DNA from 3 places in the Ensifer sp. LC384 genome. Region 1 is predicted to be linked to each of the others. Evidence: predicted binding sites of a transcription regulator. Region 1 holds the regulator's gene; each other region holds the start of a gene.
What was found. The regulator PhoB, encoded in region 1, activates phosphate uptake and scavenging genes when phosphate is short. The targets are predictions, from matches to a motif close to TGTCATNNANCTGTCAT.
Positions count from the first base shown of each region.

Region 2: the regulator PhoB is predicted to act here: its motif matches at 2,693-2,709, upstream of BC363_RS25885 (UDP-2,3-diacylglucosamine diphosphatase).
Region 3: the regulator PhoB is predicted to act here: its motif matches at 7,281-7,297, upstream of BC363_RS32890 (DUF1045 domain-containing protein).

Region 1 is NZ_MBST01000013.1:92,604-102,475, forward strand. Features, by position in the region: gene BC363_RS12335 (O-succinylhomoserine sulfhydrylase) at 1-463, shown strand, start outside; gene BC363_RS12340 (CDP-alcohol phosphatidyltransferase family protein) at 504-1,118, opposite strand; gene apaG (Co2+/Mg2+ efflux protein ApaG) at 1,230-1,622, shown strand; gene BC363_RS12350 (Hsp33 family molecular chaperone) at 1,900-2,895, opposite strand; gene argF (ornithine carbamoyltransferase) at 3,137-4,054, opposite strand; gene BC363_RS12360 (aspartate aminotransferase family protein) at 4,186-5,385, opposite strand; gene BC363_RS34355 (hypothetical protein) at 5,384-5,617, shown strand; gene BC363_RS12365 (GcrA family cell cycle regulator) at 5,807-6,328, shown strand; gene phoB (phosphate regulon transcriptional regulator PhoB) at 6,393-7,076, opposite strand; gene phoU (phosphate signaling complex protein PhoU) at 7,276-7,986, opposite strand; gene pstB (phosphate ABC transporter ATP-binding protein PstB) at 8,043-8,858, opposite strand; gene pstA (phosphate ABC transporter permease PstA) at 8,872-9,872, opposite strand, start outside.
Region 2 is NZ_MBST01000045.1:129,520-139,391, forward strand. Features, by position in the region: gene BC363_RS25875 (LuxR family transcriptional regulator) at 1-95, opposite strand, end outside; gene BC363_RS25880 (NADP-dependent malic enzyme) at 273-2,585, opposite strand; gene BC363_RS25885 (UDP-2,3-diacylglucosamine diphosphatase) at 2,761-3,600, shown strand; gene BC363_RS25890 (MFS transporter) at 3,705-4,925, shown strand; gene dgcA (N-acetyl-D-Glu racemase DgcA) at 4,877-5,860, opposite strand; gene BC363_RS25900 (ABC transporter permease) at 5,999-7,153, shown strand; gene BC363_RS25905 (ABC transporter ATP-binding protein) at 7,167-7,976, shown strand; gene BC363_RS25910 (MlaD family protein) at 8,073-9,443, shown strand; gene BC363_RS25915 (ABC-type transport auxiliary lipoprotein family protein) at 9,537-9,872, shown strand, end outside.
Region 3 is NZ_MBST01000089.1:212,674-222,545, reverse strand. Features, by position in the region: gene BC363_RS32925 (acyl-CoA dehydrogenase) at 1-294, opposite strand, end outside; gene BC363_RS32920 (LysR family transcriptional regulator) at 490-1,446, shown strand; gene BC363_RS32915 (FAD-binding oxidoreductase) at 1,527-2,654, shown strand; gene phnC (phosphonate ABC transporter ATP-binding protein) at 2,823-3,665, shown strand; gene phnD (phosphonate ABC transporter substrate-binding protein) at 3,752-4,657, shown strand; gene phnE (phosphonate ABC transporter, permease protein PhnE) at 4,765-5,727, shown strand; gene phnE (phosphonate ABC transporter, permease protein PhnE) at 5,737-7,254, shown strand; gene BC363_RS32890 (DUF1045 domain-containing protein) at 7,382-8,089, shown strand; gene BC363_RS32885 (alpha-D-ribose 1-methylphosphonate 5-triphosphate diphosphatase) at 8,091-9,230, shown strand; gene phnN (phosphonate metabolism protein/1,5-bisphosphokinase (PRPP-forming) PhnN) at 9,227-9,814, shown strand.

The DNA.
Region 1 (9,872 bases):
GATGTCGCCGTTCAACGCCTGGACGTTGCTGAAGGGCATCGAGACGCTGCCGCTGCGCGTCAAGCAGCAGACCGAGAACGCCCGCCGCGTCGCCGACTTCCTTGCCGAGCAGCCGCAGGTCGCTAAGGTGATCTATCCCGGCCGCAAGGACCACCCGCAGGCCGACATCATCGCCAAGCAGATGACCGGCGGCTCGACCCTCGTCGCCTTCGAACTCAAGGGTGGCAAGGACGCGGCCTTCGCGCTGCAGAACGCGCTTCAGATCGCCCGCATCTCCAACAATCTCGGCGATTCCAAGAGCCTGATCACGCATCCGGCGACGACGACGCACAAGAACCTGACGGACGAAGCCCGCGACGAGCTCGGCATTTCCGCCGGCACCGTGCGCTTCTCCGCCGGCATCGAGGACAGCGACGACATCGTCGAGGACTTCGCCCGCGCGCTGAAGGCCGTCAAGGCCTGACACCAAACAAGTACGGCCGCCCCGTGATCGGTGGCGGCCGCTACGGCGTGTCGCGAAATTGCATCCGCGCAAGAACGATGCGCGACAGCGCCGTATAAAGGCAAACGAGCGCAAACAGCGCCGCCAGCACCGGAAACCACGTCGGGAACAGGCAGAAGGCCAGGAAGACGACAATCGTCTCCGTCGCCTCCGCGAGCCCCGTGGTGAAGTAGAGCGATTTTGATCCCCGCACATCCGTCGTCATCGATCGCTTCTCGGCCATGACGGCATAGGCGAGGAAACTCGATCCATTGACGTAGAACGAGAAGAGCAGCAGCCCGCCGGCAAGGCCATTGCCTTGAGGATCGGCGACGATGAAGCCGAGCGGGATGGCGCCGTAGAAGACGAAATCGAGCACGATGTCGAGGAAACCGCCGAAATCGGTCTTGCGTGTCGCTCGCGCCACCGCGCCGTCAAGACCATCGCAAAGCCGACTGGCAACGATGACGGCGGCCGCTGCAAGATAATATTGCCCGGCAATCAGGAGGGCGGCAACGAGGCCGAGCGCGAGGCCGGTCATCGTGACTGCATTGGCGCTGACACCTCTTCGGGCGAGCGCCGCACCCAGCCGATCCAGCCTCGGACCCAGGCGTTTTCTCACCGCGCCATCAAGCATAGGCCTCGCCTTCCCGCAGCTTGGTCGCGGACGCCTGCAATCCTGCCGTTATTCTTGACGAAACCATATTGCTGTAGAATACCCTGAAAGACTTGAAACAAGGTGTTGCCCATGTATCGCGCGCTCACTCGCGACATAGAAGTTACGGTGGAGCCGTACTATCTGGAAGAGCAATCTGATCCGGATGACAGCCGCTACGTCTGGGGCTACCGCATCGTCATCTCCAACCACTCGGCCGAGACGGTTCGGCTGATGACGCGCTACTGGCACATCACCGACGAGAACGGCCAGGTGGACGAGGTCAGCGGCCCCGGCGTCATCGGCGAGCAGCCGTTGCTGAACCCGGGCGACACCTACGAATACTCCTCCGGATGCCCGCTGGATACGCCCTCGGGCGTGATGTTCGGCCACTACAGCATGGAATCGGAAGGCGGGGAAACCTTCAAAGTGGCCATCCCCGCCTTCTCGCTCGATTCGCCAGGGCTCGTTCGAACCCTGAATTGAGGTGCCTTATACCAACCTGCGCTGATATTGACCTCTTGCGTGGGACCGTGTGCGGTCATCCGGCAAGGCGCATACCGCAGAGCGATGCCTTGGCATCGGTCGAGGATTGCGACGCTGCCGGTGGCCGACACACGGCCCACCCGAAGGGCCGGGCGCTTTTGGCCTCCGGACGGCGTCGATAATCCTCACCGGACCGCTTGGGTCCGGTTGCGGTTTTCTCCTTGCCCGAAACCAAAATCGCTCCGGCGCAAGAGGTCAATATCAGCGCAGGTTGGTATCACTGCTGGCGGACTTCGCCTGCCTCGAAGCGATAGGTGGTCGAGCAGAACTCGCACGTCACCTTGATCAGGCCGTCTTCGATCGTGCTCTCGATATCGTCGGCATGCAGCCCGGTCAGCACCGAACGGATCTTTTCGCGCGAGCAGCTGCAGCGATCATATACCGCCTGCGGCTGGTAAACGCGAACGCCGCGCTCATGGAACAGCCGATAGAGCAGACGTTCCGTACCGACCATGGGGTCGGTCAGCTCGTCGGCATCAATCGTCTCGACCATGACCTTGGCTTCCGCCCAGAGATCATCCTCGTCGAAGAGGTGCTCGTTGTCGTCGCTGTCGCTGTCGCCACCTGAGAGATCCGGCTGCCGCATGCGCTCCGGCGCATCCGGCAGGAACTGCGCGACCATGCCGCCGGCACGCCAGCGATGGCGGGGCTTGCCGTTCTCGTCGCGGTCGAGCAGTTCGGCGACGCCAAGGCGTACCTTGGTCGGGATCTGTTCCGACTGGCGGAAGTAGACGCCGGCGATTTCCTCGAGCGTGGCGCCATCGAGCGCAACGATGCCCTGATAGCGCTGGGTATGGGCGCCCTGATCGATGGTGAACGCGAGAACGCCCTTGCCGAGCAGCTCGTGCGATTGCGTGCGTCCGTCCTTCAGAGCTTCAGCCAACGCTTCCTCATTGAAGCGGGCATAGGCGCGCACCCGATCGGGCGTGGCAAAATCGGCAACCACGAGATCGACCGGACCGTCGCCCTTCGTCTGAACGATAAGCTTGCCTTCGAACTTCAGCGACGTGCCGAGCAACACGGTCAGCACGACGGTCTCGGCAACGAGCCGAGCGACCGGAAGCGGATAGTTGTGGCGCTCAAGGATTGCATCGAGCATCGGGCCGAGCTGAACGGCACGGCCACGCACATCGAGGCCTTCCACCTGGAAGGGCACGACATGGTCGTCACCGGCAAAATCGAATTCGCCAAGTCCTGGTGCCATCTCAGTCATCTGCTGCTCCTTACGTCACCGGAGAAGGCCGCGCAGAGGACATAAACATCCCCCGGCGCGGCCTGCCCGTTACCCTATTTGATCCCGCCAGAAACGGATTTGTCCAGCAGGCATGTGCCGTCTTGCCGGCCACCATGCGCTGCCTGTCGTCAGGTTGCGTCCGTTGTTTCCACCACGGAACGTCCCGCATGCGGCCTAAATCGGGTCGCATGCAGGTAATTTCAATAGGCAGACGCGCCGATCAGACGAGCCCCATGCACCAGGCGATGATCGACTTCTGCGCATGCAGCCTGTTTTCGGCCTCGTCGAACACCACCGACTGCGGGCCGTCGATGACCTCGTCGGTCACCTCCTCACCGCGGTGTGCCGGCAGGCAGTGCATGAACAGCGCGTCCGGCGACGCGTGCTTCATCAACGCTTCGTTGACCTGGAACGGCTGGAAGACATTGTGGCCGCGGGCGCGATGCTCCTGGTTCATGGAGATCCAAGTGTCGGTGACGACGCAATGGGCACCGGCAACGGCCTGTTCGGCCTCGTGGCAAAGCAGGATCTCGCCGCCATTGTTGCGCGCCCAGTTGAGGATCTTGTCATGCGGCTCGGAGCCGAGCGGCACCGCCATGTTCATGCGGTAGCCGAAACGGGCCGAGCCCTCGATCAGCGAGTGAAGCACGTTGTTGCCGTCACCGGTCCAGGCGATGGTCTTGCCCTTCACCGGTCCGCGGTGTTCCTCGAAGGTCATGATGTCGGCCATGATCTGGCAGGGATGGGTGTCGTCGGTCAGGCCGTTGATGACCGGCACCGTTGCGTGTTCGGCCAACTCGAGAAGGCGGCGATGGTCGGTCGTGCGGATCATGATCGCGTCCACATAGCGCGACAGCACCTTGGCGGTGTCGCCGATGGTCTCGGCGCGACCGAGCTGCATCTCGGTGCCCGAGAGAAACAGGGTTTCGCCGCCGAGCTGGCGCATGCCGACATCGAAGGAGACGCGGGTACGGGTGGAGGGCTTTTCGAAGATCATCGCCAGCATCTTGCCGGCGAGCGGCTTCGCGGCGGTTCCAGCCTTGGTCGCCGTCTTTCGCACGCGTGCGTCGTCAATAATCGTGCGCAGATCCGCCGCCGTCATGGCCGAAAGATCGATGAAGTGTCTTGTGCCTGCCATCGTACTGAATTCCTGTCCTCAGAATGGCCCCTGAAGCACGACCGGTGTCGAAGAGCACGATAGACGCTTCGACACCTCGGATTCGCGCATGGACCCTTGGGAAAATCGCTACCGATCTCCCGGTTCAAAAACTAGGCTGCGGCGGTGCCGCTGCTGCTTCTCACGGCTTCGGCCGCGCGCTCGATCCGCGCCAGGCCTTCGCGCGCTTCCTCGGCGGTCACCGTCAGCGGCGGCAGCAGGCGCAGCACGTTCTCACCGGCGGGAACGGCCAACAGCTTCTCCGCCCGGATCGCCTTCAGGAGATCGGCCGAAGGGCCTTTCGCCTTGATGCCGAGCATCAGCCCGTCGCCGCGGATGTCCTCGATCACATCGGGGAACCGGTCCTTCAGCGAGGCGAGACCCTGGCGGAAGACCAGCGCGACGTCGCGAACCTGCTCCAGGAAGCCGTCGGCCAGGATGACGTCGAGCACGGCGTTGCCGACCGCCATGGCGAGCGGGTTGCCGCCGTAGGTGGAGCCGTGCGTACCGGCAACCATGCCGGCCGCCGCCTCTTCGGTCGCAAGGCAGGCGCCGAGCGGGAAGCCGCCGCCGATCCCCTTGGCGACAGCCATGATATCGGGACGGATGCCGGCCCATTCATAGGCGAACAGCTTGCCGGTGCGGCCGACACCGGACTGGACCTCGTCGAGGATCAACAGCAGGCCGAACTCGTCGCAAAGCGCGCGCAGTTCCTGCATGAACTCCTTGGTGGCCGGGCGGATGCCGCCCTCGCCCTGGATCGGCTCGATCAGGATCGCCGCCGTCTCGTCGGTGATCGCATCCTTGACCGCCGCGATGTCGCCGAACGGAACCTGGTAGAAACCCGGAGCCTTCGGGCCGAAGCCTTCGATGTACTTCTGCTGACCGCCGGCGGCGATGGTCGCGATCGTGCGTCCGTGGAAGGCGCCCTCGAAGGTGATGACGTGGAACTTCTCCGGATTGCCCTTGGCAAAATGGTAGCGGCGGGCGGTCTTGATCGCGCATTCGAGTGCTTCGGCGCCCGAGTTGGTGAAGAACACACGGTCGGCGAAAGTGACGGCCGTCAGCCGGCGCGCCAGGCTCTCCTGGCCCGGAACCTCATAGAGGTTGGACAGGTGCCAGACCTTCTCGGCCTGCGCCTTCAAAGCCTCGACCAGATGCGGATGGGCATGGCCAAGCGAGTTGACGGCGACGCCGGCGGCGAAGTCGAGATAGCGCGAGCCGTCTTCGGCGATCAGCCAGACGCCCTCTCCTCGCTCGAAACGCAACGGCGCACGCATGTAGGTGTCGTAAAGCGGCGTGGTTGCAGTCATGGCGAGCCTCTCCTTCATTGCTATCGGCATCGATCCGAGCCCGTGTCGAGCGCGGCAAAAAATTAAAAATGCCGCCTTGCGGCGGCGCAGGCACTATTCCTATTTCGCAGCGCAATGTCAACAAAACCAAGCCTTGCAGTGCGGTCGGACGGGTCTGATCCATGCGACGAAAAAAACGCGCGGCGGGGCTTGCAAAAATGCAACGCCCACCGAGCAAGTTGGGGAAAACTAGGAAATCGATTCGGCGCGATTCCCGGGACTCTTGCCACGGAGTCCGCCCGTCAGTAGGTTAACGTTCAATTACTAGACGCATGCGGCGGACCTAGTCACCAAAAGTGTTATCGCGTTGCAGCTCCGGAGCTTTTCCGGAGCGTGGTGAGAGATTCTGCCATCGCCAACGCTGAGAACGGAGAGTGCAGAAATGAACTGGACTGACGAGCGGGTGGAAAAACTGAAGAAGCTTTGGTCCGAGGGCCTGAGCGCGAGCCAGATCGCAGCGCAGCTCGGCGGCGTCAGCCGCAATGCGGTCATCGGCAAGGTTCACCGACTGAGCCTACCGGGCAGGGCCAAGGCTGGCGGAACCACCGCCGCGACCCGGCCGAAGCAGCGCCCGACCTCGGCGCCGCGCGCTCCGAACTACGCGTCGCGCGTCACCACCCGCACGGTTACCCGTTCGGCCGGCGCAACCGTCCTCAAGGAAGAGGTCGAAGTCGATCTCGTTGCCGAACAGGACTTCCATATCCAGACGAATGTGGTCGTGCCGATGTCGCGCCGCCTGGAGCTGACGCAATTGACCGAGCGCACCTGCAAGTGGCCGATCGGCGACCCGCTGAAGGAAGAGTTCCACTTCTGCGGCAACGACTCCCCGGAAGCTTCGCCCTATTGCAGCTTCCATGCACGGCTTGCCTACCAGCCTTCCGCCGAGCGCCGCCGCGCTCGCTAAAGCGACCGAGAACAACGCATGAAAAAGGGGCCAACCGGCCCCTTTTTAGTGACTGATTGGATGCTCAGCTTTCGAGCGAGTACCCGGCACCGCGAACCGTGCGAATGACATCCGGCATGCTCGAGAAGTTCAGCGCCTTGCGAAGGCGTCCGACATGCACATCCACCGTGCGTTCGTCGACATAGATATCGTGGCCCCAGACGCCATCCAGAAGCTGCGACCGCGAGAAGACCCGGCCCGGGGAAGACATCAGGAATTCGAGCAGGCGGAATTCCGTCGGGCCGAGACGGACCTCACGGGTGCGGCGATGGACGCGGTGCGTCTCGCGGTCGAGTTCGATATCGCCGCAACGAAGCAGCGTCGAGAGGACCTCGGGCTTGGCGCGTCGCAGCATCGCCTTGACGCGGGCCATCAGCTCCGGCGTCGAGAACGGCTTGACGACATAGTCGTCGGCGCCGGTGGCAAGGCCGCGAACCCGCTCGCTCTCCTCGCCGCGCGCCGTCAGCATGATGATCGGCAGGCGCTCGGTTTCCGGGCGCTGACGCAGCCGGCGGCAAAGTTCGATACCGGATACCCCCGGCAGCATCCAGTCGAGGATCAAGAGATCCGGCAGGCGCTCCTGCAGGCGGATCTCGGCCTCGTCGCCGCGCAGGATCGTATCGACATCGAACCCTTCGGCTTCGAGATTATACCGCAGCAGGACACTCAGCGCCTCTTCGTCTTCGACAACGGCGATTTTCGGCAACATCAGGTAACGTCTCCTTACCCAGAGCGTCTCGCGTTCGGTCGAACGGGCAGAGATGCTCGAACATACAGCATCTGGAGCACTCCGCGCGCTTTCAAAGGCACGCGCGAAAACGAATAGCTTCAGACGCGACAAAGCAGGGCCGCAACCAAGGCTGCGACCGGAGCAGGTTCATAGCCAGTCACTCGAACGAGTTTGGGTCTCAGTCCTTTACGGCACCCAGCGTCGACGTATTGTCATCCTTCGGACGCTCGCCTTCCGGCTGCGCGCCCGTCGCCATGTAATAAATCGTCTCGGCGATGTTGGTGGCGTGGTCACCGATACGCTCGATGTTCTTGGCGCAGAACAAAAGATGCGTGCAGGGCGTGATGTTGCGCGGATCTTCCATCATGTAGGTCAGCAGCTCGCGGAACAGCGAGGTGTAGATCGCATCGATCTCCTCGTCGCGCTCGCGAATGCTGTTGGCCTTCTCCGGCGAGCGGGAGGCGTAGACGTCGAGGACTTCCTTGAGCTGCACGAGCGCGAGCTCGGCCAGGTGCTCGAGACCGCGCGCAAGCTTGCGCGGGATGCCGGAGCCGGCAACGGCAATGACGCGCTTGGCGTTGTTCTTGCCGAGGTCGCCGACACGCTCGAGATCGGACGCGATGCGGATCGACCCCATGATCTCGCGCAGGTCGGCGGCAACCGGCTGGCGCTTGGCGATGGTGATGATCGCCTTTTCGCCGATCTGGCGTTCGGCCTCATCGAGGATGGCGTCGTCGGAGATCACCTTCTGCGCCAATGCGAGGTCGGAATTGACCAGCGCGCGAACGGATTCGCCCACCATCTGCTCGGCAAGGCCGCCCATCTCGGAGATGCGGCGCGTGAGATATTTCAGTTCTTCGTCGTAGGCGGACATTATGTGCATGGACATAGTCTTCGATCCTTGCGGGCGCGTTCAGGAAACGGGTTGAAGGGGTGCTTCGGCCATCAACCGAACCGGCCCATGATGTAGTCCTGGGTACGCTGGTCATCCGGATTGGTGAACATCTTGTCGGTGTCGTTCTCCTCGACGAGATTGCCGAGGTGGAACATCGCGGTGCGCTGCGATACACGCGCCGCCTGCTGCATCGAGTGGGTGACGATCACGATCGTGAAGTTCGTGCGCAGTTCGTGGATCAGTTCCTCGACCTTGGCGGTCGCGATCGGATCGAGCGCCGAACAGGGCTCATCCATCAGGATCACTTCAGGGCTGACGGCAACGGCGCGCGCAATGCACAGGCGCTGCTGCTGGCCACCCGAAAGCCCGGTGCCCGGCTCGTGCAGTCGGTCCTTCACCTCGTTGAAGAGGCCGGCCTTCTGCAGGCTGGTCTCGACGACTTCGTCGAAATCGGCCTTTGTGCGGGCAAGCCCGTGAATACGCGGGCCGTAGGCGACGTTGTCGTAGATCGACTTCGGAAAAGGGTTCGGCTTCTGGAACACCATGCCGACGCGGGCACGCAGTTCCACGACGTCGATCGCCGGGTCGTAGATATCGTCCTCATCGAGCGTGATCTTGCCGGTGACGCGGCAGTTCTCGATGGTGTCGTTCATGCGGTTCAGCGTGCGCAGGAAGGTCGACTTGCCGCAGCCCGAAGGGCCGATCAGAGCCGTAACCGTGTTCTCGCGGATGTTGAGGTTGACGTCGAAAAGCGCGCGCTTGTCGCCGTAGTAAACCGACACATCCTTGCCGATCATCTTGTAGGGCACAGTGTTCATTTTCTGATCCAAGGCCTTCTCGACTGCTGCTTCTGACATGATGTTCATAGTAATTACCTCACTACCAACGGCGCTCAAAGCGACGTCGCAACAGAATGGCGCCAAGGTTCATGACGACGAGGAAGATGAGAAGAATGATGATCGCGCCGGAGGTGCGCTCGACGAAGGCGCGTTCCGCCTCGTTGGCCCACATGTAGATCTGCACCGGCAGTGCGGTCGACGGTTCCATCGGCGAGCCGGGGTAGTCGACGACGAAGGCGACCATGCCGATCAACAGGAGCGGCGCGGTTTCGCCAAGCGCATGGGCGAGGCCGATGATCGTGCCGGTCAGAATGCCCGGCATCGCCAGCGGCAGCACGTGGTGGAAGATGGTCTGCATCTTCGACGCACCGAGGCCGAGCGCTGCCGAGCGGATGGACGGCGGGACCGCCTTCAACGCCGCGCGGGTGGCGATGATGATCGTCGGCAGGGTCATCAGTGTCAGCACCAGGCCGCCGACGACGGCAGCCGAGCGCGGCATGCCGGCAAAGTTGATGAACACGGCCAGACCCAAGAGACCGTAGACGATCGACGGGACGGCGGCGAGGTTGTTGATGTTGACTTCGATCAGGTCGGTCAGCCTGTTCTTCGGCGCGAACTCTTCGAGATAGATCGAAGCGGCAACACCGATCGGCAGGGACAGGACAAGCACGATCAGCATCATGAACAGCGAGCCGAGGGCGGCAACGCCAACGCCTGCCGCTTCTGGGCGGCTCGAGGCGCCGAAGGTGAAGATGCCGGTGTTGAAGCTCTTCTTCAAGACGCCGGCACTTGCCAGCTCGTTCATCCAGGTGACCTGCTGGTCCTTGACCTTGCGCTTGCTCTCCTCGACGCTCAGGTCGATCTGACCCTTGAACGCGGAGTCGACATTGGCTTCGGCGAGCAATGTCACCGGTATGGTTTTGCCGATAACCGACGGGTCGGCGACGACGATGTCGCGCAACAGCGTGCGGGAGCTTGCCGACATCATGTCGGTGGCCTGCTTGACCAGCGGACGCTTGCTCGCATCGATGCCGAGCTGCT
Region 2 (9,872 bases), on a different contig from region 1:
GTACGGCGCATCAACGTAAAGAAATGGGCCGGCTCGATACAGCCTCCGCATTCCAGGATTTCCAGCATGTCGAGGACAGCCTGTTGTTCAGTCATGCCACAACACCGATTCTTGCCCTGAAACCCCACAATGGTTGGGGGTTCACCTTTTGTCCAGAAGCAGCAGCCGTATTTGCTGTGGATTGTCGATCCCTGCAAACAATGGTTGTTGCCAGCGATCGCCAGAGCAACACAGGGCCGCCGGATGCAGCGGCCCTGTAAACGAGGGCGCCGTTAGCCCGGATGGCTGGCCTCGACGACGGCGAGTGCCGCCATGTTGACGACGCCGCGCGAGGTTACCGAAGGCGACAGGATGTGCGCCGGCAGCGCCGATCCAAGCAGGATCGGGCCGACATGCAGGCTGTCCGTCATCGTCTTGACGACGCCAAGCGTGATGTTGGCGGCATCCAGGTTAGGGAAGACCAGCAGGTTGGCTTCGCCCGACAGCGTGCTGTTGGGCATGACGCGCTGGCGCAGCACTTCGGAGATGGCGGAATCACCGTGCATTTCGCCATCGACTTCCAGGTCGGGTGCGAGTTCGCGCACAAGCTGCAGCGCCTGGCGCATCTTGGTAGCACTTTCGGAATCGCGCGAGCCGAAGTTCGAGTGCGAGACCAGAGCGGCGTGCGGCGTAATCCCGAAGCGCCGAATCTCCTGTGCCGCCATGACGGTGGTCTGGGCGATCTCTTCAGCGCTCGGGCAATAGCTGACATAGGTGTCGGTGAAGAACGTGGCGCCGCGCTGCGAGATCAGCAGACTGAGCGCGGAGAAGTCGAGTACGCCTTCGCGCTTGCCGATGATCTGCGAGACGTCGCGCAGGTGCTTGCTATAGCGTCCTTCGACGCCGCAGATCAGCGCATCGGCTTCGCCGCGCTTGAGGGCAAGAGCACCGATGACGGTGGTGTTGGTACGAACGATCGTACGCGCGGCTTCCGGTATGACGCCGAGCCGGCCGACGAGGGCGAAATAGTCCTCGACGTAGTCGCGGTAGCGCGGATCGCCCTCGGGGTTGACCACTTCGAAATCGACGTCCGGTCGAACGCGCAGGCCGTAGCGACGCAGGCGCGTCTCGATGATCTGCGGACGGCCGATGAGGATCGGGCGCGCGGTTCCTTCTTCCAGCAGGACCTGGGCGGCGCGCAGCACGCGCTCGTCTTCACCCTCAGCGAAGATCACGCGGTTCTTCTGCGCATTCTTGGCGGCGGCGAAGACCGGCTTCATGATGAAGCCCGAACGGAAGACGAAGCGGTTCAGCTTGTCGAGATAGGCGTCGTAGTCCTGGATCGGACGGGTGGCGACGCCGCTTTCCTCGGCAGCCTTAGCGACGGCCGGCGCGATCCTGAGGATCAGGCGCTGGTCGAAGGGCGACGGGATCAGGTAGTCGGGACCGAAGACCGGCGTCTCACCGGAATAGGCGCGGGCGGCCACATCGGACGGCTCCTCGCGAGCAAGGCCGGCGATGGCACGGACCGCCGCCATCTTCATTTCTTCGTTGATCGTGCTTGCGCCGCAGTCGAGCGCACCGCGGAAGATATGCGGGAAGCAAAGCACGTTGTTGACCTGGTTGGGGAAATCCGAACGGCCGGTGCAGATCATTGCGTCAGGGCGTGCCGCACGGGCAGCCTCCGGCATGATTTCCGGTGTCGGGTTGGCAAGCGCCATGATCAGCGGCTTTTCGGCCATCTGCACGAGCAGTTCCGGCTTCAGCACGCCTGCAGCAGAGAGACCGAGGAAGACGTCGGCGCCACCGATGCTGTCGGCCAGCACGCGGTTGTCGCTTTCCTGGGCGTAGACCGATTTCCATTCGTCCATGAGCACTTCGCGGCCCTTATAGACGAGGCCCTCGAGGTCGTGCACCCAGATGTTCTCGCGCTTGGCGCCAAGCGTGACCAGCAGGTTGAGACAGGCGAGCGCTGCAGCACCCGCTCCGGAGGTGACGATCTTGGCCTTGGCGATGTCCTTGCCGGCCAGCTCCAGACCGTTGAGGATGGCGGCCGCAACGATGATCGCGGTGCCGTGCTGGTCGTCATGGAATACGGGGATCTGCATCCTTTCGCGCAACTGGCGCTCGACCTCGAAGCATTCCGGCGCCTTGATGTCTTCCAGGTTGATGCCGCCGAACGTCGGCTCCAGCGCCGAAATGACGTCGACCATGCGCTCGATGCTCGCCGCGTCGATCTCGATGTCGAAGACGTCGATGCCGGCGAATTTCTTGAACAGGACGGCCTTGCCTTCCATCACCGGCTTGGAGGCGAGCGGGCCGATATTGCCGAGGCCAAGAACGGCGGTGCCGTTGGAAATGACCGCGACAAGATTGGCGCGCGCCGTGTAATCGGCGGCCATCTCCGGATTGTCGCGGATGGCGATGCAGGGGGCCGCGACGCCGGGCGAATAGGCGAGCGCGAGGTCGCGCTGGTTGCCGAGCGGCTTGGTGGGCTGGATTTCGAGCTTCCCGGGGCGAGGGTAACGATGGAAGAAAAGGGCCTGCTGGTCGATGTCACCGCTGGCCGGACCTGTTTGGGATTTGGTTTTGTCGCCCGTGCTCATAGTCTGCATTCCTCTTTTTTGGACGTGGCCTTGTGGCATGAATTGCGAAGCGCGTACAGTTTTTGCGCGGTTCTTTTCAGCCGGTGCGACGAAGCGGCCGGCGTCCGTGTCATCTTCCTGAAACACGAGTCTGGTTTTGACGGGCCCCAGAAGGCGCAATCAAGACGAGGCTGGTATGATGGCGGCACCGCAAAACAACTCCGTACGACACCTCAGGACGTTGTTCATCTCCGACGTCCATCTCGGCTCCAAGGCCGCCAAAACCGACTATCTCATTGATTTTCTGCGCCACCATGAGGCGGAAACCATCGTTCTCGTCGGCGACATCGTCGATGGGTGGCGGTTGAAGCGCAGCTGGTACTGGCCGCAAAACTGCAACGACGTCGTCCAGAAGCTGCTGCGCAAGGCGCGCAAGGGCACACGCATCGTCTACATCCCCGGCAATCACGACGAGTTCATGCGCGATTTCCCGGGCGTTCACTTCGGCGGCATCGAGGTGGCGCAGCGTCACATGCACAAGGGCGCAGATGGCCGCAATTATCTGGTGCTGCACGGCGACGAGTTCGATGTGGTGGTGCGCAACGCCCGCATCCTCGCCTATCTCGGCGACTGGGCCTATGACACGGCGATCGCCATCAACATCGGCCTTGCTGCCATACGCCGCCGGCTCGGCATGCCCTATTGGTCTTTCTCGTCCTGGGCGAAGCTGCAGGTGAAACACGCCGTCAACTTCATCGGCGAGTTCCAGAAGGTGGTGGCCGACGAGGCGCGGCGCCATGACGCGCAAGGGGTGATCTGCGGCCATATCCACCACGCGGTCATCGAAGATATAGGTGATATCAGATACATCAATACCGGCGACTGGGTCGAAAGCTGCACGGCGATCGCTGAACATCACGACGGCACCATGGAACTGATCACCTGGCACCAGATGCGCGGCGGCGTCTCCGAGGCCGAGGGAACGGCCGACGCGGAACGCTTGCTGGCACAGTTGCTGACGCAACGGGCGGCCTGACAAGCACGGCGGCGAGACGCAAACTTCGCCTGTAGCGAAATCTAGGTTGTGGCGATCCTGCTGTGGGCTATGCTATTGCTGGCCGATAGCCATCAGGTTCTCCCATGATTCCCTCCCAAGCGCCCGCTGCAGTGGGCCCGCCACCGCGTTATTTTACGCTTCGCACCGCCTTGCTCTTTTGCGCACCGTTGATCGTCAACGGTTTCGCCATGCCGTATTTTCCGGTGTGGCTGACGACGCTTTCCATGAGCGATTTCGAGATCGGCGTCGTGCTGGCATTGCCGATGTTCGTACGCGTGTTCACAGCGCCGATAGCGGGCGTGATCGCCGACCGGCTCGGGGAGCGCACGATTGTCTTGATCTGGTCCGGATTCCTGTCGTTGGCGACCGCCTTTGTGCTGTTCTATGCTAGGGAGTTCTGGCCGGTTCTGATCATCTATACGCTGCAGTCGGCGGTCTATTCGCCCTATGTGCCGATCGTCGAGGCGATCGCGCTTTCCGGTGTCCGGCGCTGGGGCTTCGACTATGCGCAGATGCGGCTTTGGGGTTCCGTCGCCTTTATCGGTGCCACCATGCTTGGCGGCTGGATGATCGGTATCTTCGGTGGAGACATGGTGCTGCCGGCGATGGCGATCGGCTTCGGCCTGACGATCCTGATGGCCTTCGCGGCGCCGCGTGTCGGCCGGCCGCGGCGCCCATCACCGATCACGGCGCTGACCGAGCCTCCGCCGAAGTCGTTACGCCAGCTTGATCTGCAGCTGCTGCTCGTCGGCGTGACGCTGGTGAACGCCAGCCATGCGATGCTCTTCGCTTTCTCGGCGATCTACTGGCAGCATATCGGCTATAGCGGCACGGAGATCGGCATTCTCTGGAGCGCGGGCGTCGCCGCCGAGGTGACGATGTTCATCTTCGCCAAGGCGATCATCCGGCGCTTCAGCGTCTGGACGATGATCCTGTCCGGCTGCTCGCTGGCCGTCCTTCGGTGGATTATCTTCCCGATGGATCTGGGCTTTTCCGGCTACTTCGTGCTGCAGTGCTTTCACGCCTTCACCTACGCGATCATGCACACCGGCATGCAGAACAAGCTCGTGGAGCGCGTCGTCGAGGAGCAGGAGGCCTCGGCCCAGGGGCTTTACTTCTTCTACACCGGCATCTTCACGGCGATCTTCACCTTCCTGTCCGGCTATCTCTATGCCTGGTACGGGGTGAACGGGTTCTATTCGATGTCGGTCGTCGCTTTTGCCGGTTGCTGCTTTGCCGTCGCCGCCTGGTACCTTCAGCCCCAGAGGCGTGGCTCCGGCGGAAAGACCAGCGAGGCTTCGTAGCGCAGGCCAGGCGTGCGATCGCGCGCCAGGAGCAGAGGACCGTCGAGGTCGACGAAATCCGCGCCCTGCGCCGCCAGGATCGCCGGTGCCATGCCGAGCGAGGTGCCGACCATGCAGCCGACCATCACCTTGAGGCCGAGCGACGTCGCCGCATCGCGCATGCGAAGCGCTTCCGTCAGCCCACCGGTCTTGTCGAGCTTGATGTTGACCGCATCATAGCGGCCGACGAGGGCCGGGAGGTCACCGGTCGCATGCACGCTCTCGTCGGCGCACACCGGAACGGGGCGGGTGATTGTGGCCAGGGCCTGATCATTGCCCGCCGGAAGCGGCTGCTCGATCAGGTTGATGCGTTGCTCGGCGCAGATGGCGAAGTGATAGGCGAGGCTGTCGGGCGTCCAACCCTCATTGGCATCGAGAATGATCCGGCTCTCCGGCGCACCTTCCCGCACGGCGCGGATGCGCGATGCATCGTCCGATGTGCCGACCTTGATCTTGAGCAGCGCGCGGTGGGCATATTGTGCGGCCTGTTTGCGCATGGCGTCGGGCTCGGCAAGCGAGAGCGTATAGGCTGTCGTCAATGTTCCAGGTGAAGAGAGGCCGGCAAGCTCGTGGACAGATTTGTCTTTCTGCTTTGCCTCCAGATCCCAGAGAGCGCAATCGACGGCGTTGCGGGCGGCACCCGGCATCATCGCTGTCTGCAGTTCCAGGCGCGTCAGCCCCGATTCGATCCGGGGGCGAATGGCTTCGATCTCGGCGAGCACCGAGGCAATGGTTTCGTTGTAACGGCCATAGGGCACGCATTCGCCCCAACCGCTGATGCCATCCTTGGTGATTCGGCAGGTCACCACGCTTGCCGTGGTCTTCGAACCGCGCGAAATCGTGAATGTGCCCGCAATCGGGAAGTCTTCGGTTGTCGCTTCGAGCACAGTTGACATGAAATCTTCTCCGGCGGGGCTTATCTGGCACATTGGTCGCGATGTTACCGGCTTCGTCCGGATGACATCAAGGATGTGAGCCGTTATGACGGAGCAAGGTTTTACGAGCGGTTAGCAAATCGGGATGACAGAGACCAGGTGACGCGTTCCCAGACCAAGATCGTTGCGGATGTCGCGCTCGGCGGAGACGCCGGAGGCTCTGGTGGCACTTACGTCTTTTCAGGCGTCTGGCGGCACGAGACAGCCGAAGCCATGGGCGCCAAGCTCGACCAGCTTGCGCGCAAGGGCGGCAGCGTCAGGCAGTTCGATCTATCGGGTGTGACGGCCATGGACACGGCGGGGGCCTGGATCATCCGACGTTTCATGACGCAGATTGCCGGTCCTGAAAAGAACGAGATCCAGTTCGTCGATGGCGGACAGCGCTATGTCGAGCTGATCGGCGCATTGCCGGCGGAACTGCCGACACCGGAAGACGAAGGCGAGCATGTTCCGCTGTTCCAGCAGATATTCGCGCCGGTCGGCGAGGTGATGATCGCGACCTGGAACGATATCGTCGCGGCGATGTACATTCTCGGCTCGGCGGTTCGCGGCGCCCAGCTCAAACTCGGACGACACAGCGGCGTCTCGCCGGCCGCCATCGTTCACCAGATCGACCGCATGGGCGTCAAGGCCGTGCCGATCATCATGCTGATGTCCTTCCTGATCGGCGCGATCATTGCGCAGCAGGGCGCATTCCAGCTGCGGTATTTCGGCGCCGAAGTCTTCGTCGTCGATCTCGTCGGCATCCTGCAATTGCGCGAAATCGGCGTGCTCCTGACCGCGATCATGATCGCCGGGCGTTCGGGCAGCGCGATCACCGCCGAAATCGGCTCGATGAAGATGCGCGAAGAGGTGGACGCGCTGAAGGTCATGGGGCTCAGCCCGGTCGGCGTCCTGGTGTTTCCGCGGCTGGTGGCGCTGACGATCGCCTTGCCGCTGTTGACCATCATCGCCAACTTCGCCGCGCTCACCGGTGCGGCGCTGGTCGCCTGGGCCTATTCGGGCATCACGATTGCAACCTTCCTGTCGCGCCTGCAGGAGGCCGTGGATTTTTCGTCGGTTGCGGCGGGCATGATCAAAGCGCCGTTCATGGCGCTGATCATCGGCGTGGTGGCGGCGGTCGAGGGGCTGAAGGTCGGCGGCAGTGCCGAATCGCTCGGCCGCCACGTGACCTCTTCGGTGGTCAAATCGATCTTCGTGGTGATCCTGATCGACGGCCTGTTTGCCATGTTCTACGCATCGATCGACTTCTGAGGCGGATGGGACGATGAGCACAGCAGCCAGAGAAAGACAGCCGGAAGCCGCCAATGGGCACGAGGCGGTTCTGTCCGTGCGCGACCTGACAGTCGGCTTCGGCTCCCACATCGTTCTCGACAAGCTCAACCTCGAGATCTATCGCGGCGAAATCCTCGGCTTCGTCGGTGCCTCCGGCACCGGCAAGTCTGTATTGATGCGCACGGTTCTCCGGCTTTTGGCCAAGCGCTCCGGTACGATCGAGATCCTCGGCGCGGAATACGACAAGATGTCGGAGGCCGACCGGATCGCGCTCGACATGCGCCTCGGCGTGCTTTTCCAGCACGGCGCGCTGTTCTCGGCACTCACGGTGCGCGAAAACATCCAGGTGCCGATGCGCGAGTATCTCGACCTGCCGCAGAGCCTGATGGATGAGCTGGCGCGCCTGAAGATCGAGCTGGTGGGACTGGCGCCGGAGGCGGCCGACAAATATCCTTCCGAGCTTTCGGGCGGCATGATCAAGCGGGCGGCACTCGCCCGGGCGCTGGCTCTCGACCCCGATCTCGTCTTCCTCGACGAGCCGACGTCGGGCCTCGATCCGATCGGTGCGGCCGAGTTCGACGAGTTGATTGCCAAGCTGCGCGACACGCTCGGATTGACCGTGTATATGGTGACTCACGACCTCGACAGCCTGTTTTCGGTTTGCGATCGCATCGCGGTGCTTGGGAACAAGAAGGTCCTGGTCGAGGGGACCGTCGAAGACATGCTGGCCTGCGACGACCCCTGGGTGCAGTCCTATTTCCGGGGCAAGCGGGCGCGGTCGATCGTGCGTCACGACGAATAGCGCCAGGAAGCCGTCGGACATTCCCTCGGGACATTCCTTGGGGTGTCCGAAGCAGAAGAACGGCCGATAGGATGGCCACTGAGGTAGTCGGAACGAATGGAAACTAAAGCGAACTACGCCATTGTCGGCTTCTTCACGGTGTTCGTGATCGCGGCGGCCTTCGGCTTCGTCTATTGGATGTCGCAATATGGCCGCAGCGGCGAAATGGTCGAGCTGGTCGTCAATATTCCCGGCTCGGCCAACGGGCTGTCCGTCGGTTCTCCGGTTCGCTTCAACGGCATTCCCGTCGGTTCGGTGCGCAATTTGGCGATCGATGCCAACGATCCGCGCTTTTCGATTGCGGTCACGGAGGTCTCGATTGACGCGCCCGTGCTGAAATCGACCAAGGCGACGCTCGAAGTGCAGGGCCTGACAGGGGCCGCCTATATCGAACTCAGCGGCGGCAACAAGGGCGACGAGAATATCTTGAAGAACGCCATCGAGAAGGGCACGCAGGCGCGCATTCTCGCCGACCAGTCGAGCGTCACCAGTCTGCTGGCGACCGCGGACCAGATCATGGACCGCGCCAACGACGCGATCACCGATATCCATGCCTTCATCAAGGATGTGCGCGGCCCGCTGACGGGCACGATCGGCAATGCCGAGAAATTCTCCAAGGCGCTTGCCGACAATTCCGGCGCGATTGACGACTTCCTGAAAAGCGTGACCGAGCTTTCGGCATCGATCAATGCCGCGTCGAAGAAGCTCGATTCGACGCTGGCCTCGGCCGATGTGCTGGTGAAGTCGGTGGATCCGAAGAAGATCGATCATATCGTCAGCAACGTCGAGCAGTTGAGCAACGACCTGAAGGCCGCCTCGGGCGGAGTTTCCGAAACCATCGCGGCGTTCAAGCGCACGGTGGAGACCTATGACCAGTTCGGCAAGAATGCGCAAAAGACGCTCGAGCGCGTCGATACGCTGGTGGCTACCGTCGACAAGCAGAAGGTCGAGTTGGTCGTCAACGACATTTCGGCGGCCAGCGCCGACGCCCGCAAGGCGGTCGCCAACATCACGCAATTTGCCGAAAAGATCACCGCGCGGCAGCAGGACATCGATCGCACGATCACTGACGTCACCCAGATGGCGAGCAAGCTGAATGCGGCCTCGAATAGGGTCGACAGCATTCTCGTCAAGGTCGACGGCTTCCTCGGCGATGCCGATGCGCCGTCGCTTTCGGCCGAGGCGCGCACGACGCTCGAATCGTTCCGCAAGATGGCCGACAATCTCAACGCCCAGATCGGCCCGATCGCCGACAATCTGAAGCGCTTCTCCGGTTCCGGCCTTCGCGATGTCGAGGCGCTGGTGACCGATACGCGCCGCACCGTCCAGAGTCTCGAAAACACGATTTCGACATTCGACAAGGATCCGCAGCGCCTGCTGTTCGGCGGCGAAACGGTCAAACAATACGATGGTCGCACCCGACGCTGAATCGGGTAAGACAATGCCGGTGTGGGGCCGGGCGGGTTGCTTTCATTAAAGAGCGCTCTAAGGTGCGGCGTATTGGACAAGGGTTTGGGCAGTATGAATTTTCCGGGGCTGGTGTGTGTGCGTGAGATGGGAGCGGTCCGCTCCGCGCTGGTCTTCACGCTGGCTGTCTTGTTGGCGGGATGCGGGACCCGTGCCGCCGTCAACGACACGTTCAGCCTTTCCGCGTCGCCGGTCATCGAAGGACGTGCGGCGACCAGCAAGCAGATCCTCGTGCCGGAACCGACGGCGTTGAAGGCGCTCGACAGCGATCAGGTCGTCATCCGTCTTACCGGCTCGGAGCTGCAATATCTCTCCAAGGCGCAATGGAGCGACCGCCTGCCGCGTATGGTGCAGGCGAAGCTGGTTCAGGCGTTCGAAAACACCGGCAAG
Region 3 (9,872 bases), on a different contig from region 1:
GCGGTAACCGCTATCGACGCGCTCGACTTCGCGGGCGACGAGACCATAGGCGACATAGGAAGCGCCGACACCGCCATAGGTCTCCGACACGGTTACGCCAAGCAGACCGAGATCACCCATTTCACGAAAGATTTCGGGATCGGTCGATTCTTCGCGATAGGCAGCAATGACGCGGGGCTGCAGCCGGTCCTGCGCATAGGCCCGCGCCGTGTCGCGGATCATGCGCTCGTCCTCGGTCAACTGATCTTCGAGGAGGAACGCGTCATCCCATTGAAATTGCGTCTTGCCGGCCATGTCTCTCTCCCATCGGATTTTTCCACTTGCGGTTATGGCAAGCGGAACCAAGGCTTTCAAACGAAATTGAGGCACCGCCTCATGCGTCCGCGGAATGGCCCCCTGCAGTCGGGGCGATCTTGACCTTCTTCAGAGAAGGATGATTGTCTGCCTGATTGCCATCCACCCGATAGAGGTCCACCGTAATCCACCCCCATGGCCAATGACCGTCTGGAACGCTTCGCCCACAATCTCGACTGGAACCTGCTGCGCACCTTCGTCGTCGTGGTGGAGGAAGGAAGCATTACCGCGGCGGCCAATCGGCTCCTGCTGCAGCAACCGGCTGTCAGCATGGCGCTCAAGCGGCTCGAACAGACCGTCGGACAGAAGCTCATCGATCGCCGTCCGGGCCGCTTCGACCTGACCGATGCCGGCGCCAGGTTGCACGCGCAGTGCCGCGACATCTTCGCGGCCGTCATCAGGCTTCCCAACGTCCTTGAAACGGCGGGCGAGGAAATCACCGGCCATCTCAATATTCATGTCGTCAGCCATGCCCACAACCCCGCCTGGGACCGGAGGCTCGCGACCTTCTTCAGCAAGCATCCGAAGGTGACGATATCGGTGACCGTGGCCACGACCGTCGATGTGCTGAGCGCTGTCGAACGCAATATCGCAACCATGGGGCTGTGCGACGGCAACATCCCCGCCTGGCTGAACAAGAGCTTCCACGTGCGTGAGCGTTATGCGCTTTACTGCGGCCGCGATCACCCCCTGTTCGGTGCCGAGGGTGTCGATTTCAACGACCTGCGCGGCAATCCTTACATTGCCTTCATCGCCGATGTACTTGGCGGCCAGCACATGAACTCCGTGACGGCAGTGCGCGCCATAGGTTCGTTCGGCCAGCAGGTGCGGGCCGTGTCATGCAATGTCGAGGAGGTGATGCGGCTCATCGCCTCCAATATCGGCATCGGCATGTTGCCGGATCATCTTGCAGCGCCCGCCGTCGCCGAGGGTCGACTTTGGCAGCTCCCGCCCTACCACAACCTGCCGACAACAGATGTCTTTCGCATCTCCAACCCGAACTCGATTCTCAATCCCGCCGAAGCTGCCTTTCTTGCGCATGTGGCCGACACCGCCCCGCTCGACCACTGCCTGGACCATCAGCTGAATTGATAGTGACATTTCCCGTTATAAATTTGAACGCGTAGCGCGCGCTGCCTATGGTCCGGCCAAATCAGAAGCGGGGTCGGGACATGCGTGAATTTGATGTGGCAATCATAGGGGGCGGCATTGCCGGCCTTTCGCTTGCCTATTTCCTGGCGCCGCACCGCTCCGTTGTCGTCATCGAACGGGAAGACGGGCTCGGCTATCACAGCACCGGACGCTCCGCCGCGGAATTCGTGCTGCGCTACAACGCCCCTGAAGTGTGCAAGCTCGCGGCGATCTCCAAAACCTTCTTCGATCAGCCTCCGGAAGGGTTTTCCGACGTGCCGCTGCTGAAGCGGCGTGGCGGCGTGATGATCGCCAACGCGGAGAAAGCGGCGCGGCTGGAGGCCGTGTTTGCCGAAGAGAGCATCGCCAATCCCGACCTGCAAAGGTTGACTGTCGATGAAGCGATCGTCCGGGTGCCGATCCTGCGCCGCGACTATGTGGCCGCTGCATTCTACGATCCCAATTTCTGGGACATCGAGGTCGAGAACCTGCTGCAGGGTTACCTGCGCGGGGCACGTCGCAACGGCGCCGAGGTGATCGAGCGCAGTGATGTCATGGCTCCCCGCGGCGAGGCAGGCGGCTGGGTGCTTTCGACGAGTGCCGGCGAGATCCGCGCGCAGCTCATTGTCAATGCCGCCGGCGGCTGGGCCGACCCGGTCGCAACCCTCTTCGGTGTGTCGCCGGTCGGTATCGTCCCCCATCGGCGCACCGCGATCACCGTGGACCTCCCCGCGGAAATCGATGCCCTGACCCTGCCCGAGATCAACGAGATCGACGAAGACTTCTACATGAAGCCCGAAGGGGGGCGCTTGCTCGCCTCCCCCGCCGACGCCTCGCCGTGCGAACCGACCGACGTGCAGCCAGAAGAAATCGATGTCGCCTGGGCCGCCCATTATGTCGAGGAGGCGACGATCGTCCCGGTCCGTCGCATCTTCAAAAGCTGGGCGGGCTTGCGCAGCTTCTCTCCCGACAAGCTGCCGGTGATCGGCCACGCCAAGGACCGCCCGGACTTCTTCTGGCTTGCCGGCCAGGGCGGCTACGGCATTCTGACATCGCCGGCCTTGGGCGCGCTTGCCGCCAATCTGCTGATTGGCGCACCGGCGCCCGAAAGCTTCGCCGCAAACGGCCTTGATCCCGAAGCGTTCAACCCCGAGCGCTTCCTGAGGTAGCGGCGACGCACCTTCGTCCCGCTGTGATTGTCACATTCCGTTAAGGATGTCGACGAGGCTGTGAACTGTAACAGAAACGACAAGAAACTGACATTTCGCTTTCATGAAGCGCCGATATGGCAGGTGTCATACCGATGACCGGTCTCCCCGAAAGAGGACCTGCTAGAAATGTTTCAGTTGAAGAACGTAACCCGCCAGTTCGGCAAGAAGACAGCCGTGAGCTCGGTTACCTTCGACATTCCCCAGGGCCAGATGGTCGGCGTGATCGGCCGATCCGGCGCTGGCAAATCGACGCTCCTACGCATGATCAACCGCCTTGTCGACCTGTCGTCCGGCTCGATCGAGTTTGCCGGCACGGAAGTCTCGTCGCTGCGCGGTGCAGCCCTGCGCCACTGGCAGCGCGACTGCGCGATGATCTTCCAGCAGTTCAATCTGGTGCCGCGCCTCGATGTTCTGACCAATGTGCTGCTGGGTCGTCTCAACCACCGTTCGACGGTGCTCAGCATCCTCAACATGTTTACGCGCGAAGAGCGCATCATGGCGATCGGCGCGCTGGAGCGCCTCGGCATCGAGCAGACAGCGCTTCAGGCCGCCGGCACGCTTTCCGGCGGCCAGCAGCAGCGCGTGGCGATTGCCCGTGCACTGATGCAGCAGCCGAAGGTACTGCTCGCTGACGAGCCGATCGCCTCGCTCGACCCGCTCAACGCCAAGATCGTCATGGATGCGCTGCGCGACATCAACGAACGTGACGGCATCACCGTGATCACCAACCTCCACACGCTCGATACCGCGCGCAACTATTGCGAACGCATCATCGGCATGGCGCATGGCCGCGTCGTCTTCGACGGCCAGCCAAAGGATCTGACGGCGGCTGCCGTCGCCGAGATCTACGGCGCCGACACGGGTATCGAGGAATCGATGACCTCGACAAGCATCAACATTCCCGCGGCTATCCCGCAGGAACAAACGGCATCTGCCGGCCTCCAGCCGCTGGCACTGGCCGGCATCTGACGCCCGCCAGGATCGAAGGCCCACGTCAAGGGCACCTCTTTGAAACCGAATACCATCCGGCACGACCGGAAAAACGGGAGAACCTTATGCTGAAGAAAGCTCTTCTGGGCGCCGTCGCCCTGCTCGCCCTCGTCGGCCACGCCCAGGCCGAAGACCTCAAGGAATTCCGCGTCGGCATCATCGGCGGCGAAAACGAAGCCGACCGCCTGCGCAACTTCCAGTGCATCGTCGACAAGCTGCCGGCCGCAATCGGTGTCGAAAAGGTCTCGCTGTTCCCCGCCGCCGACTATGACGGCGTCATCCAGGGCCTGCTCGGCGGTACGCTCGACTATGCCGAGCTCGGCGCTTCCGGTTTTGCCAAGATCTACCTCGCCAAGGCCGACGCGGTCGAGCCGATCCTGACGACGGTTCAGACCGACGGCTCGACCGGCTACCATTCGATCATGGTTGCCCGCAAGGATTCCGGCATCACCAAGCTCGAAGACCTGAAGGGCAAGAAGCTCGGCTTTGCCGATCCGGACTCGACCTCGGGCTACCTCATCCCGCTCGTCACCCTGCCGGAAACGATCGGCGCGCCGGTCAAGGAATTCTTCGGTGAAACCGGCTTCGGCGGCGGTCACGAAAATCTCGTTCTCGAAGTCGTCAAGGGCACGTTCGATGCCGGCACGACCTTCGGTTCGGGCGTCGGCGAGTTCAAGGATGGCTACACCTCGGGCAACCTGAAGAAGATGGTCGACAAGGGCATCCTCGACATGAACGACCTCGTCGAGCTCTGGAAGTCGCCACTGATCCCGAACGGCCCGATCGTCGTACGCTCGACGATGAACGACGACATGAAGGCAAAGTTCAAGCAGTTCATGCTTGACCTGCCGAAGACCGATGCAGCGTGCTTCTCCGCCATCCAGGGCGGCGACTTCACCGGCTTCACCGAAGTCAACGCCGACTTCTACAAGCCGATCATCGACGCCCGCAAGGCAACGATCGGCGGCTGATTTTCCGGATCATTCAAGGACGCTGGCCGCCAAAGCGGCCAGCGTTCGCCTTTTTGCAAGGGCGCCTGCGGCGCCTGTCGACAGAGGCCGGCATTGCCGGAACATTCATGGCAACTTCCATGCTCCCGAGGCATCTGAGTGAAAACGGCGCGCTGGTCGAGCGTCACTGGCAGGAGCTGAACTCCCGCCGCCGCCTTTACTCCTGGCTCGGTTTCGCCGTGCTAGTGCTCGCCCTTTCCGGCTCGCTCTGGTTTGCCAACGATTCCAACGCCGGCAAATTCTTCGACCGCCTGCCGCACTTCTTCGATTTCGTCGCCGATCTCGCGCCGCGTGACGGTCTGGAAATCTTCCGCGCCATGTTCGACCTGCCCTCGCCCTATGACGACGGCAGCTTCAAGTACAATTATCCCGACGGCCGGCTCTACCTGACCGAGAGCTTCTACATTCCCGAATATGTGCACAAGATGCTGGAGACCGTGAACATCGCGATCTTCTCCACCGTCATCGGCACGTTCCTCGGCTTCATCTTCTGTTTCCTCGCCGCCCGCAACCTGATGCCCAATCCGTGGGTGCGTGGTTTCGTGCGCCGGCTGATGGAAATCCTGCGCGCCTTTCCAGAAGTGGTCATCGCCGGCTTCTTCCTCGCGATCCTCTCGCTCGGGCCGATACCGGCGATCGCCGCCGTTTCGATCCACACAGTCGGCGCACTCGGCAAGCTGTTCTTCGAGGTAGTCGAGAACGCCGACATGAAGCCGGACGAGGGCTTGCGCGCCGCCGGCGGCAACTGGATCGAGCGCGTCTGGTTCGGCATGGTGCCGCAGGTGCTGCCCAATTTCGCCAGCTATTTCCTGCTGCGCCTGGAGATCAACGTCCGCGCCTCGACCATCATCGGTGCGGTTGGCGGCGGCGGCATCGGCGAGCTGCTGCGGCTGTCGATCGGCCAGGGCCACCAGGCAAAGACGCTGGCGATCGTCATCCTGATGTTTGCAACGATCTTCGCCGTCGACCAGTTTTCCGCATGGCTGCGCCGTCGCCTCGTCGGCGACCAGGCCTTCCAGCTTGCCCAGTAGGTGCGCATCATGACCTCCACGACCAGACTTAGCGCTCTCGAAATGGATGCGATCGCTTCGCGCCACCCGCATCTGCTGCAGGGTTCCTCGAACAAGCGCCTGCGCACGATCCTCATCAGTGTCGGCCTCGTCGCCTACCTCGTCTTCAGCTGGTGGTTCTTTTCGATCGGGCACGTTCTGGGCAATGCCAATTGGGGTATTGCCGGAACCTATCTCGCCGATTGGGTCTCTTACGAGGTTCGCCCCGAGATCAAGATCGCCCGCGATAAAACGATGACGCTCGATTACCAGCGCAACTCGCCGCTCGGGCACAATCCCAATCCGGCATGGGTGGAACTCGACAAGGAAACCGTGACACGGAAGGTCGAGTTGCCGGCTGCTACCGGGCAAACCGCAAAACCGAAGACGTCGTCGTCCTTCAGCTTCATGGCGCCGGGTGCAGTGCTCGGCACAGCCAGTGCGGCAACCGACCAGAACCGCGTCGAGACGCGGACCGAGGAAATCATCACCAGGGCCGTCATCACCTATGACAGGCTGACGAAGATTGAAATTGCCGATGGCCTCGTCAAGGCGACCCATCGCGGCGAGACGCTGACCATGGCCGTCGACGGTCAGGACACGGTAACGCCTCAGGGTGCGCTCCCCGCATGGGCCACGCAGAAACGCCCCGGCGAGAAGATCACGCTCGCCTTCGGGGCGACCGGTTGGGCCGACGTCGAAGGTGACGATGTCTCGATCCGCAATCGCTTCTTCGGCTGGGCCAATTTCCTCTTCGACACCAACTCGCCCTTCTTCGGCAAGAGTTATGGCGACGTGCTTTCGCTGATCACGAGCGGCGAGCGCATCGACCCTGCGCGCTCGAACCTGTCGCTCGCCTGGAGCAACATCCTCTACAATGCCGAATGGCAGCATCTGGACGTGTGGACCAAGCTGATGCAGACCGTGGTGATGGCCTTCGTCGGCACGCTTTTCGCTTCGCTGGTGGCGTTCCCGCTCTGCTTCCTGGCGGCGCGCAACATCACCCCGAATTTCCTGACCAACCAGATCGTCAAGCGCTTTTTCGATTTCCTGCGTTCGGTGGACATGTTCATCTGGGCACTGTTCTTCACGCGCGCCTTTGGTCCGGGACCGCTTGCCGGCATGTCGGCGATCTTCTTCACCGACACCGGGACCTTGGGCAAGCTCTACTCGGAGGCGCTGGAGAACATCGACGACAAGCAGCGCGAAGGCGTAAAATCCGTCGGCGCCACGCCGCTTGCCGTCCAGCGGTTCGGCGTCCTGCCGCAGGTGCTGCCGGTCTTCGCCAGCCAGGCGCTCTATTTCTGGGAATCCAACACGCGTTCGGCAACGATCATCGGTGCCGTCGGCGCCGGCGGCATCGGCCTGAAGCTCTGGGAAGCGATGCGCACCAACTCCGATTGGGAAAATGTCGCCTATATGGTGCTTCTGATCTTGCTGGTCGTGTTCATTTTCGACAGCATCTCGAACGCCTGCCGCTCACGGCTGATGGGGCAGAAAGCGCATTGACGAGAATGAGCATTTTGCGCCGTAGCCATCATGATGTTGTCATGGAAATCGGCTAGCTGCGCATCGCATCCCGCGAACAATCGACCCGCCGTTCCGGCGGGCCGGTCGATACAAGAAAGTGAAGACCGTGCGTTATGCAATCTATTTCGCGCCGCCGGCGGACGACCGGCTGTCGCAAACGGCAGCCCGTTGGCTCGGCCGTGACGCCTTTACCGGCGAGACCAACGAACTTCCGGCTCTGGCCGACCTTGATGCCGATACGCGACAGGCTTTGACCGCCGATCCTCGGCGCTACGGCTTTCACGGCACCCTCAAGGCGCCCTTCGCTCTTGCCCAAGACCGCAACGAAGCCGAGCTGATCGCAGCCTTCGAAGCGTTTGCCGCTGATCTCGAGCCTTTCGAGATACCGGAACTCACGCTGCATCAGCTTGGCCCGTTCTTCGCCCTGGTCTCTGCGACCCATTGCGAGGCGTTGCAAGATTTCGCGGCGCAGTCCGTGCAATACTTTGAGCCGTTTCGGGCGCCGCTGTCGGACGCAGACATGGCGCGACGCAACCCGGAAAAACTGCCGGATCGGCAGAGGGAATACTTGAAGACATGGGGCTATCCCTATGTTTTCGAAGAGTTCCAGTTCCATCTGACGCTGACAGGGCCGGTTCCGGGAGAGGCAGAAAAAAAAATGCGGACCGTGCTTGAGAGCACCTTTGCCGATCATATCGGCAAGCCGCTTGACGTTACGTCCGTTGCGCTCTTCGTCGAGCCGCACCGTGGCGCACCGTTTCTGGTCCATTCCCTGCTGCCACTGGGCGGCGCGACACAACGAAAGATCGCATGAGATGAGCAAAGAACAAGTCCTGACCAACGCCCGCATCGTTCTAGAGGACAGTATCCTCGACGGCTCGGTGCTGATCCGCGACGGCAAGATCGCCGATATCTCGAAGGGCAACACCAACACCGGCGAAGACTTCGAAGGCGACTATCTGCTGCCCGGTCTGATCGAGCTGCACACCGACCACCTCGAGGCGCATTACTCGCCACGGCCCGGCGTTCGCTGGCTGAAGATCGCGGCGATCCAGGCGCACGACGCCCAGGTAGTGACTTCGGGCATCACCACCGTCTTCGATTGTCTGCGCCTCGGTTCGGACGAAGACGGCGGTTTCCAGAAGGGTGAGATGCGCAGCATGGCAGACGCCTTGGCCCAGGCCAAGCAGGAAGGCCGCCTGCGCGCCGACCATCTGATCCATCTGCGCTGCGAGGTTTCGACCTCTGACGTGCTCGACCACTACGAGGACTTCCAGGACGACCCGCAGGTGAAGCTCGTTTCGTTGATGGACCACGCGCCGGGGCAGCGGCAGTTCCAGACGATGGACCAGTACACGCTCTACTACAAATCCAAGCGCGGCCTGTCGGATGCCGAGTTCGCCAAGTTCGTCGAACGCCAGCAGGCGCTTTCGGCGAAATATGCCGGCCCGCACCGCGATGCACTTGCCAAGGCCTGCGCCGAGCGCGGCATCACCATCGCCAGCCATGATGACGCCACGATCGACCATGTCGACGAATCGATCAGCTACGGTATCAAGCTCGCCGAGTTCCCGACCAGCTTCGAGGCGGCCGAGGCCTCCCATCGCGCCGGCCTCAGCGTGCTCATGGGCGCGCCGAACATCGTTCGCGGCAAGTCGCATTCGGGCAACATCGCAGCACGCGACCTTGCCGACCGCGGCGTGCTCGACGTGCTTTCGTCGGATTATGTGCCCTTCAGCCTGATCCACGCGCCGTTCGTGCTGGCCGACGAGCTTGAAGCCATTGACCTGCCGAAGGCGATCGCCATGGTCAGCGCCACCCCTGCCCGCACCGTGGGCCTCGACGATCGTGGCCGCATCGCCGTCGGCCTGCGCGCCGACATCGCCCGCGTTCACCGTCAGGAAGGCATTCCGGTGGTGCGCTCGGTCTGGCGCGAAGGGCGGCGTGTCGCATGAGCCAGATCGAACTCAGGCGCGGCGCGCTCGTCGTCGTGGTCGGCCCGAGCGGGGCCGGCAAGGACAGCGTCATGGGCTTTGCCGCCCGGCACTTTTCCGATTGCGCCGATATCCACTTCGTTCGCCGCGTGATCACGCGGCCGTCGGACGCCGGCGGCGAGGTGCATGAAAGCGTTTCGGTCGCGGAGTTCGTCGACATGGAGCAGGCAGGTGCCTTCGCCGTGTCCTGGGATGCGCACGGCCTGAAATACGGCATTCCCGAAGACGTTCGCCGCAATGTCGAAAACGGCACGACGGCCATCGTCAACGGCAGCCGCAGCGCCCTGCCGGCATTCCGCGCCGCCTTCGGCAATATCGCCATCACGGTCATCACGGCCGAACCCGCCGTGCTTGCCAAGCGTCTTGCCGAGCGCGGACGCGAAAGCGAAGAGGATGTGCTGCGCCGGCTCTCCCGACAGGTGCCTGATGTGACATCGGGGCCGGACGTCACGCTCATCGACAACAGCGGTCGCCTGGAGATTGCCGGACGTCGCTTCGTCGACCTGGTCGAGCGATTGCGCATGAATGCCGCCCATCCGGCCTGAACGGCCAGTTTTCATCGACGCCATTTTGCAAGACCCCGGAGCTGCAATTCCGGGGTCT